3 regions of the Paenibacillus sp. V4I5 genome follow, and region 1 is predicted to be linked to each of the others. Evidence: riboswitches for the same ligand, from Rfam matches in the RefSeq annotation. Region 1 holds a riboswitch; each other region holds the start of a gene.

Region 1 (3,282 bases):
GAAGCTACTAAACCATTAATCGTGTGCTCTCCGAGATTTGGAGGTAAATCAATAAGTATGTAGTCGTATCTGGCCTTTACTTTATGTAGTGTATCTCTCAAAATGGTCGAACTCATTGAAGGATTTTGATGGATAAGCATGGGCAGAGTTGCAAGCATTTCATCAGCCGGAATGAAGTGAAGGTTGTAGGTTAACTTGCGGATGTAGGGGGTGGGATTCATGTTTTTACATGCCTCAAAAATAGTCATTTTGGAGTAATCGTGTATATCTCGTTGAGTAAGAAACTGTGTCAAATTGCCTTGGCTATCGAAGTCGACACAGAGAACCTTGTACTTCTTAGAGAGAAGATACCCCGTGATGGCCGTGGTTGTCGTTTTGCCAACGCCGCCTTTTTGATTACCGATTGAAATAATGGCTCCCATAACCCATTCCTCCTTATTTCTGTAAACCTTTATTCCTGTATATAGTTCTACAATAGATCTATTTAAAAGGGGGTCATGCACGGTCAAGTTGAGAGTGTATTCGGCAACCATAGCGCCAGGAATTTCTCTTTCAAATCAATTTTCTGTATATGTATCCATAAGGTCACTTTTCGCCAAAATAATAGGACCTCAACAAAACTACGAATGAACAAAGAATGATTAGAACCACCAGCGGTTTATTCGAAAATCCGATGCCCAAAATATGACAGAAAGTAGATAGAAAGCATATATATCAAACTTTGGAAAAACAGATACATGTAAAACCGTAATCATTAGTAGAGTAAGAATGAATCCGTATCGAAATACATAATCACGGCTAAATAAGTGATGGTCCAAAAAGTTGAATGGCGAGGCATTCAGGTGGAGAGCATTGTGGGCATTCACGAACTCAGTACCTTTTTTACAGCTTCAGCTACCCTGTCTTTATCAAAAGGCTTCACAATAAAATCTCTAGCGCCAAGGGTAATGGCTTCAATAACAAAGGATTGTTGCCCCATTGCGGATACCATAATGATCTTTGAATCGCTCTTGTAACTTTTAATTTCCTTTAATGCCGTAATACCATCCATCTCGGGCATTGTGATATCCAACGTAATCATGTCAGGTGAATGCTGTAAAAAAAGAGAGATGGCCTCAAGTCCATTCGATGCTTCGGCTACAATTTCATGCCCTAATTCTAAGAGGATGTTCTTAATCATCAATCGCATAAAGATAGAATCATCAACAACCATTAGTCTCGCCATATTAATTATCACCTTTCAGAGGGACTTTCTACCTAGCTATTTACTGTTATAGAACATAAGGAAAACTCCCCTTAAAAGAAGAATAAGGGGAGTTGTGGATATATCCCTTCCTTCGGTAACTGGCAAGCATAGCGAAGTATTTCGCCTTAGCTCCTTTAGCTTTGCGTCACTAATTTTCATTAGCTTTGCTCTTATCGTTTAGCAGAAGAATTACTATGTATTCTAAAGTATAGCACTCTTAATACTAGTAATAAAGTACTAGTATTAAAAGTTTCAGCGAGGCAGCCCTTGATTTATGTTAACCAAGATGAGTTATGCTGCCCGAATCCGTCGCGAATATCAAGCAATATTTGTAAGACATTCGGGAAATTGGATCATTTAGATGTGTTATAGGTAAATAATGCCCGATTTCAGTGAGAAAGACGAACGATTCTCTTGATTAATTCTGAAATCCTATGTATTATTAAGATAGATTTTAACGCATAAGGGTTGATAATTGATCTTGAAGGTGATTCCATGCCACAACTAGATTCTAATGAATACAAGAAGAAGCTGTGTCACCTCTATAACGAAATCTCCAAAGAGTTGTTTGGGTTTGGCACAACATTGCTGAAGGTTTCAATTGATCAGAATATTATTACTTTTCATGCCAAGCACCGCCGCTCACCGCGTTCAACTGCATTGGAAGGCGAGGCGCCAACGCTCAAACACGAAGTCGATTTTTATATGTCCTCTATATACAAGAAGAGAATCCGGGACAGGCTGGAGCAAGAACTGGGCTTATCCATGGATGCGGTATTAAGGGATTATGATCCGCCGACGCAATGGGCAATAACGAACATTATTCTTAAACAAACCGAATAGTTTAGTCGAAGGTGTTCTCTTTTGATTTATCTTAAGAGGAAACCACATGTATACCAATAGATGTCACTTTGCATTGTTTACAATGAAGAGTGCTCTTGATTAGAAGCTTCTTTCTATCAAGGGTACTTTTCTTTTTTTTTTGTATAGCTGGATTTAAGGCGAAACGCGCATATTTCTGGGGTCATGAAGAATACTAGTAAAAATTTAACAGGGGATTCACGCATTAAAATTATACATGATAAAACTTGGGAGGACGATGAATGATGAGACAAAAAATGGTTCGTGGTTTAATTTCTTTATCTGTAGTAGGACTAGCCTTAACAGGTTGCGGCACGAAGGACCAGGGTAATACAAGTGGAGCTACGACAGCACCCACAGCAGCTGCCACAGCGGCATCCAAAGGGGAACCTACAACTTTAATCATTTCCACCTGGGGTTTTGCGGATGATTTCTTTAAGAAAGAAGTGTACGCGCCGTTTGAGAAGGAGCATAATGCCAAGATTGTTCTGGAGATAGGAAATAACGCAGAACGTATGAACAAAGTGAAGCAGGGCAGCTCGAGTGTGGATCTCATTTATTTATCTGACTATTACGCACAACAAGGAATTGAAGCGGGACTGTTCGATAAGATCGACCGCAGTAGGATTCCGAATTTGAAAGACATTTATGATCTGGCCAAGGCGCCGCTGGGTGAAGATTATGGTCCAGCCTACACGGTAGGTCGACTAGGCATTGCTTACAATCCGAAAGCAACAACCAAAGAAATCAAGTCATGGAGCGACCTATGGAGTCCAGAACTCTCCAAAAAGCTGACACTTCCTAACATCACGGGGACAACTGGCCCAATGGTCTTGGATGCAGCATCTGTCGTTGCTGGAAATGCTACGTTTAATGAGGATCAAGCTTTTGCAAAAATTAAGGAGTTGAACAAAGGAGTCGTTAAATACTACGGCCAAACCTCCGAATTCGTAAACATGTTCGCACAAGGGGAAATTGCTGCTGGTCCTATCATGGAAATGTACGTGAAGGATTTGAAAGCAGCTGTGCCAGAAACGAAGTTCGTCTCCCCGCAAGAAGGAGCTTACGCCGTAATGAACACGGTCAACGTGATTAAAGGAAGTAAAAACAAGCAGCTGGCTGAGGATTTCATCAACTGGCATTTGAGCAAGGAAGTACAGGAGAAATCAGCGAAA
Region 2 (3,282 bases), 2.3 Mb from region 1:
CCTGGGATGACGAACATTACTGCTAGCAAGAATTTGGTTGGTGTGGTCTTTGATCCCATTACGAATTCTTACTACCCAGTTCCAACGTTTTTCACGGTTAGTGAAGATGGAACACTGCAAGCAAATATGATGCGTAAGGGTAATTCTATTTATTCCTTAGTGAAGAATGTAAAAACCTTTGAAGATGTACCTTCGTCTCATTTTGCCAAGGAGGCAATTGAAACCCTGGCATCTAAATTCATTATTTCTGGTTATGATAACGGTTCTTTCGGATATGACAGACCAGTTACACGTGCTGAATTTGCTGCCTTACTTATAAGAGGGCTGGGCATTCAGCCTAAGAGTGGATTGCCTGCAAAATTTAATGATGTACAGACAAACGCATGGTATGCTGCACCTGTGTATGCTGCTGTTGAGGTTGGTTTAGTAAGTGGATATGAGGATGGTACCTTTAAACCAGACCAACCGATTACCCGTCAGGAAATGATGAAAATGGTTCACAGCATGCTGCAAGCAGGTGGATACACAAAACAATTAACGGAAACAGAAAAGAATGCGGCTATTAACAAATTTGGAGATCAATTGAGCATTCAACCATGGGCAAGAGAGGCTGTTGCCGTTGGTATACAGGAAGGCATTGTTAATGGTGTTACCGATTCGACCTTCTCCCCTGCAACGCTAGCGGACCGAGGACAAAGTGCTAAGATACTGTACCAAGCTTTAAAGGTTTTAAATTTTATTAATTAAATGTAGCAGGTGAATGTGGCGACCGTACCCTAGATGGGAACGGTCGTTCCTTATTTGTAGGACGGGATATCAGCACGATGGTAGGTATTAATGGAGAAGGGCGTAACGCCAAGAACATTGTCCTACTTAAACTTTTTTGTGTAAAATCACACACATTGTGTACTGAGCACCTCTTTTTTGTAGAAATATGTTGAATTTCATTATTTTATGGAATACCATGGAAATAGTTAGTTCTTTACGACTAGCAATAATGAGCGAAACACACCTAATATCAAGCAATAATGAACAAAGGCAAATCCATCGAAAGGTGGAGACGCAAAGCCACGGGTCTAAGCCATGAGTCACACTTCATGGGACGATAGCCGGGTTACTCTTTAGAGGCTTGTTTTTTTATTGCCAAAAAAGAAAGGAGGGTCCCAAAATGGCAACCTATCTTATGCTGATTAAAGTGTTCGACGATGCCGAAAAGGTCATTTACAAATTTGGTCCAACAGAAGAAAGTTTGGGTGAAATTGAATTTAATCTAGTTCATGAAGAATTTCGGCAGCTAGAGAGAGTTCCAGGTACTACCAAAGACCATATGTTCATGAAGGCTGCTTCAGCTATTGCAAGATGTTATGCAGAGGGAGACGGTTTTCCGGACAAAACTTTTTTTGCTTCATAAAGAATTGTCTTAATTCTAACATCGCTTCCGGTTCGACTAGAGATTGTTTTTGATATTATGGATCTTGATGATTGTGAACCGCGGGATATTAAAAGCACGGTTATCGTTTCTTATAACCAACTAAATAAGATTCAGAGTATTCCTGTTCCGGAAGGGCTGTAAAAGAAGAGGTGGAACAAAAATGATATTTATAAGAGATGCGAATATCAAAGCCATTTCTATAGGCTTATTCATCTATATAGTCTGCCTTTTCGCATTTCCCCTTCTATTGGCCTTATTATTTGTAGGGATTAATGACATGAATGATTTTGAAACGCAAACATTTAAGGAAATTGATCTCATTACGGAAGAGGCGGTATGGTACTTATCTGCACTTACTGCAGGTTACGCTGCTTCATTAATGTTTTGTGATGGTTCTTTGTTAGATGATGTGCAAAAAAGCTAAGCTTGGCCACTCGGCTAGACTTAGCTTTTATTGCGTTGTCCGACCATAATCGCTTGGATGCCTTTATTATTCCCCCCATAACGCTTCACAAATGCCGGCTCAATCCACCTCTTCTCCGAATGCTCACGCCCCTGAATCACGATACGGTCCATATAAACGTCCACAACGATGCTCTGGCTAGCCGCGCTGCCTTCAGGCTCATTATTTGCATTCCATATTTCCTGTACTGAGGCGCTGGATACGGCTAGGAACTCCAACTGTTTTATCTGCTTAGTCGTCTCCAAATTCCAGTGGGTATGTCCACTGAAGAACACAATATTCGGATATGCATTCACAATCGCCCTGAGCTCTTGATGCTGTACAACTCCGAGCTCTTGATCCGAGCCGTCCACGGTATGAACGAGTGGTTGATGCAAGAAAACGAAAATAGGCTTGTCCGGCGCTGCAGCCGCAGCTGCCTTCAATTTTTCCTGAAACCAAGTAAGTTGTTCAGTGGATAGATAGGCATCCTCTTTCACGTTAGGATCCACATCGCGATAAAATTCACCACCAAGAAATAGAAAGTGATAGTCCTCCATGACGAGCTCATGGTAGGGCTTTTCATAGTTAAACATCTGATGGAACAGGTCAATTGCTTTTTGGCTTGTCCATTTCGGATTCAGCTTGCTGGTATCCTGATCGCCATTCTCCGTTTGCCACATCCCATAATACTCATGATTACCCATCGTTGCATGAACGGGAGGTAAGGTGTGTTCGCTCATAATGCTGACTAGACTCCGATTATCTGCTTCGTTGCCATTGCTGAGGTCACCATTGAGCACCATAAGTCTGCTGTCAGGTCGGATGAGATGATGATCGGCTAAAGCCGCACGGAAGCGCTTTTGTGAATCTTCGTCTTCTGCACCCACATGTACGTCACTCAGCACGGAAAAAGAAAAGAGTGGTTCATTACTTGCTGTGGATGTTTTTTTAGGAATAGTACGAAAAAGTTTTACCATAGGCAGTGGCTCTTTACTAAGAATATCCGCCATAAATGATTTCGAAACAGGCGCTATCGCCGTTGCTTCCCAAGCAAAGGTAGGGAGTAGTAGAAGGAATAAAGCGGATAACAGGATGCGTATAGTTAACGTTTGTAATTGTTGTTTCATATAAGTAAAACCTTCCTTTTCCCAGGATAAAAGCGCGGGTTACCAAGTTTGTTAAGTATTTAACCAATATGTCTGTCGTATAAACACTGTTTTTGACTGACACAGGTCTTAGATGCGCCCCGACTAAGGTCTAGGAACAAATACCGTCGTTAGTCCGTTTTGGAAAGCTTCGTTTTTACCTAAAATAAAGACATGAACAAGAGCACAGCACAACAACACAGCAAACAACGAAAGGCGGTGACGAAACGATGAAAAGAAATACGGGCTTAGCCGCTCTG
Region 3 (3,282 bases), 5.7 Mb from region 1:
AATAACATTACTCAGCAGTGGAATACCCTTCAATCTACGACGGTGTCTGTCAATCGAATTTGGAATATCTTCTCCATTCAACCGGAAGTAAGGGATAAGGAAGGCGTGTCGCCGCCCTCGTTGCCCGACGTGAAAGGGGACATTCATTTCAACCATGTGCATTTTGGTTATTTGAAGGATACAACTGTTATTGAGGATCTAGAGCTTCATATTGAACCCGGCGAATTGATTGGTATTGTGGGGACGACGGGTGCTGGTAAGAGCTCGCTGATTAGTCTGCTTTGCCGCTTTTATGATGTGCAGGAGGGAAGTATCCGCATTGATGGCACGGATCTTCGTGATATCCCGCAGGCCGTACTCCATCGTATGGTTGGACTTGTGCAGCAGGAACCGTACTTATACGCAGGCAGTATTCTGGACAATGTCCGGATGTTCGATGAAACCATAACGCGTGAGGAAGTTATAGAGGCATGCCGGATGGTTGGGGCAGACATTCTCATTTCACGAATGAAGGATGGTTATGAGACACGCATATCCGAGAGAGGAAGCGGGCTTTCCGCAGGAGAGAGACAGCTGATCTCGTTCGCGCGAATTATCGTATTCCAGCCGAAAGTACTAATTCTAGATGAAGCTACAGCGAATTTGGATTCACAAACGGAGCAGTTGATTCAATCCGCGCTGCAGGTCGTTGCTGAGGGAAGAACGACACTTGTTATCGCGCATCGCATCTCGACCATTATGCATGCTAACCGCATCATTGTAATGAGTCAGGGGAAAATTGTTGAAGAAGGGAACCATGCTCAATTACTTGCGCTTCGTGGCTATTACGAGCAATTATATCTGCATTCACAGGGGAATATGGATGCTGCGCAAACGATTTCATAGCAGACATGCACCGCAACTGAGGTGTGAAAATAAGCTTTGTCCGACTCCTTGTTAGGAAATCGTGACGAAGCTTTTCTTCATTTTATATGCGTGATAAAAGTCCTAGAAAGACTCTAAAAGTTTCTATCGTTGTATTGCATAAATGGATTGGTATATCTGTCTTGAGAGAGAGTTTTGATCCTATTTTACCTTTGGTTAGGGAAAATGTTAAAAAAGCAATATAGTTACAATATACTATCTTTACAAACAATACTGGAAAATTGTGTTGTTTTATTTATATTACTATACTATACTAATGTATAAAATTGTAAAGTTTTGTTGTCGATTATTGTCGAAGATGGGAATTTTCACCTACAACTTTATAATGGCAAACCTATTGAAAAATAGGGACGCAAAGCTAGAGGGACTACTGGCGGAGCAATCCACGAAAGCCGCAAGCTCAATCACCGAGCTCGTTTCCAGTACCCAAAATGACAGCATTCTTGTCATGGAGAGCATTGTTCAAGGAAATCAAGCCGTTGAACAAGGTCAAAGCTGGATTAACGATACGTATGAAAGTTTTAAAGTTATTTTTAATGGAATTTCTGTTTTCTCCAATCGGACAGACCACTTGATCCATACATTAGAGAGAGCGGAAAGATCCTTTGAGACTATTTCTAACGCCATGCAGAAAATCTCTGGAATTACTGAGGAACAATCTGCAGGCTACGAGGAAGTGGCGGCGGCGGCTCAAGAGCAAAGTGCTTCCATTCAGGAAATAACCTCAGCGATTCGCCAACTATCTGATATGGCTGTTGTACTGCAAAGTTCTGTTCAAAAGTTTAAGAATACAGATTGAATATAACGGCTTTCTTCATTCGATACTTGCCAGCCTAGTGCTGGCTTTTTTGTTATTTTAAAGTCTTGTCATCCATAGGCTAATGATCTGGTACTAGGAATAGATAGTACTTCTCAAACTGAACATCTCTAGTACAATAAGAAGTAAGCGAGAGGAGGAATATCATCATGAAATCTAAATTTGTTACGATTCAACTAGGCTATGTATTGGGAGCTAGTGCTCTACTAACCGCCATTGTATATTTTTTTGCTACGAATTGGGAGAAATTAAACCGCTGGGAGAAATTCATTCCTATCTTTGTGCTCATTATGGGCTTTTACGGCTTATCAGTATGGCTTTCTCGCCAAAATGGCAGGCAGTTTCTAAGTAAACTTAGCCTGTTTGCGAGCTGTATATCCTTCGGTGTAGGTGTTGGGCTCATTGGGCAAACCTACAATTCTCATGCTGACAGTTACAGCTTGTTCGCCGTATGGTTCATTCCGGCATTTTTACTTGCCCTATTAACTAGATGGCAGCCCTACTATGCACTGGCCTATATTTTGGGCCATCTCGCTTATGGGATTTATTTCTTTGGACGTTGGGGAGGGAGTTCAGATGCGGAAATCATCCAAATTGCCATCTGGCTCGGAATCTCCATTGCGAATGGCATCTTGTATGTTCTGACCGAGCAGGGGCTTTTGCAATCGTCTTTTCTCAAATGGATCTCTTTTCAAGTTGGGATGGCTGTTTTAGTCGTGGCTTCCAATTCACAAGAGTACGAAAAGTACGGTGTCTTTATGAACTTACCTCTCGTCCTAGTACTTGCGATAGCGATTTACTATACACACAAGACGAGGAACAAAGCTTATCTATTGTTTGCGGGTTTGTGGGTATCGATCTCGGTGACCGTCAAATATATCGAGCTTATTATCCAGCATTATAACGAGTTGTTTTTCATTGCCAGCTTGTTGTTTATTATCTTGTTCATCTTTGCGAATGTAAATTTCATGAACTTTATTCGTTCTTGGAATCCTGCATCCAAGCATTTGGATCCGGAAAATCACTCAGATCTAGAAGCTTCGGATCAAGCAAAGCCGGATGGCGATTTTACCAAATGGGTCGTCCGTGTTCTCACTGTATCAGTCATCATTATTGGTTCGATTCTGGGAAGCTTGACGATCATTGGGATCGTTACAGTTGTACTAGGATTTGATGAACCGGAGAATGTATTGATAGGTTTTGGTTTTGTCACTGTCATTGCGATGATCATAGCGAAAAAACTAAATGCATTAGTGCGATACACGATTCTCATTAGTGGACTGCTGCTTGGCGCGGGAGCGGCTGTTTTTACGGAAAATGTTCCTATTCTCTTGGTTTTCCTTGCTCTTACGGTTGCAGCTTTTATCTACATTACTGGTTTGGTACATCGCATATTCTTCTTTCTTGCTGCCGTCATAATTGCTGCGTTCGTACTAATCAATTGGATCGATAGCGGCATTATAGTCCTTACAGTGCTTACCAGCTTATTATTCCTTATGTTTGCCTTTGGTCAGGTTATAGCAAATGCGGGAGTCAGACAG

What was found. A riboswitch is a leader RNA that binds a small molecule or an ion and turns the genes downstream of it on or off. The one in region 1 is predicted to bind cyclic di-GMP.
Region 2: another riboswitch for cyclic di-GMP. It lies ahead of QFZ78_RS25625 (hypothetical protein); the one in region 1 lies ahead of QFZ78_RS35440 (response regulator).
Region 3: another riboswitch for cyclic di-GMP. It lies ahead of QFZ78_RS10250 (hypothetical protein); the one in region 1 lies ahead of QFZ78_RS35440 (response regulator).

Annotation. Positions count from the first base shown of each region.
Region 1 is NZ_JAUSZB010000002.1:7,452,313-7,455,594, forward strand. Features, by position in the region: gene QFZ78_RS35435 (ParA family protein) at 1-422, opposite strand, end outside; gene QFZ78_RS35440 (response regulator) at 863-1,225, opposite strand; cyclic di-GMP riboswitch class I at 1,337-1,425, opposite strand; gene QFZ78_RS35445 (hypothetical protein) at 1,742-2,089, shown strand; gene QFZ78_RS35450 (ABC transporter substrate-binding protein) at 2,353-3,282, shown strand, end outside.
Region 2 is NZ_JAUSZB010000002.1:5,174,911-5,178,192, forward strand. Features, by position in the region: gene QFZ78_RS25620 (S-layer homology domain-containing protein) at 1-747, shown strand, start outside; cyclic di-GMP riboswitch class I at 1,028-1,122, shown strand; gene QFZ78_RS25625 (hypothetical protein) at 1,169-1,411, shown strand; gene QFZ78_RS25630 (hypothetical protein) at 1,593-1,856, shown strand; gene QFZ78_RS25635 (metallophosphoesterase family protein) at 1,877-3,004, opposite strand; gene QFZ78_RS25640 (LiaF transmembrane domain-containing protein) at 3,253-3,282, shown strand, end outside.
Region 3 is NZ_JAUSZB010000002.1:1,769,763-1,773,044, reverse strand. Features, by position in the region: gene QFZ78_RS10255 (ABC transporter ATP-binding protein) at 1-885, shown strand, start outside; cyclic di-GMP riboswitch class I at 1,242-1,336, shown strand; gene QFZ78_RS10250 (hypothetical protein) at 1,373-1,723, shown strand; gene QFZ78_RS10245 (GDYXXLXY domain-containing protein) at 1,891-3,282, shown strand, end outside.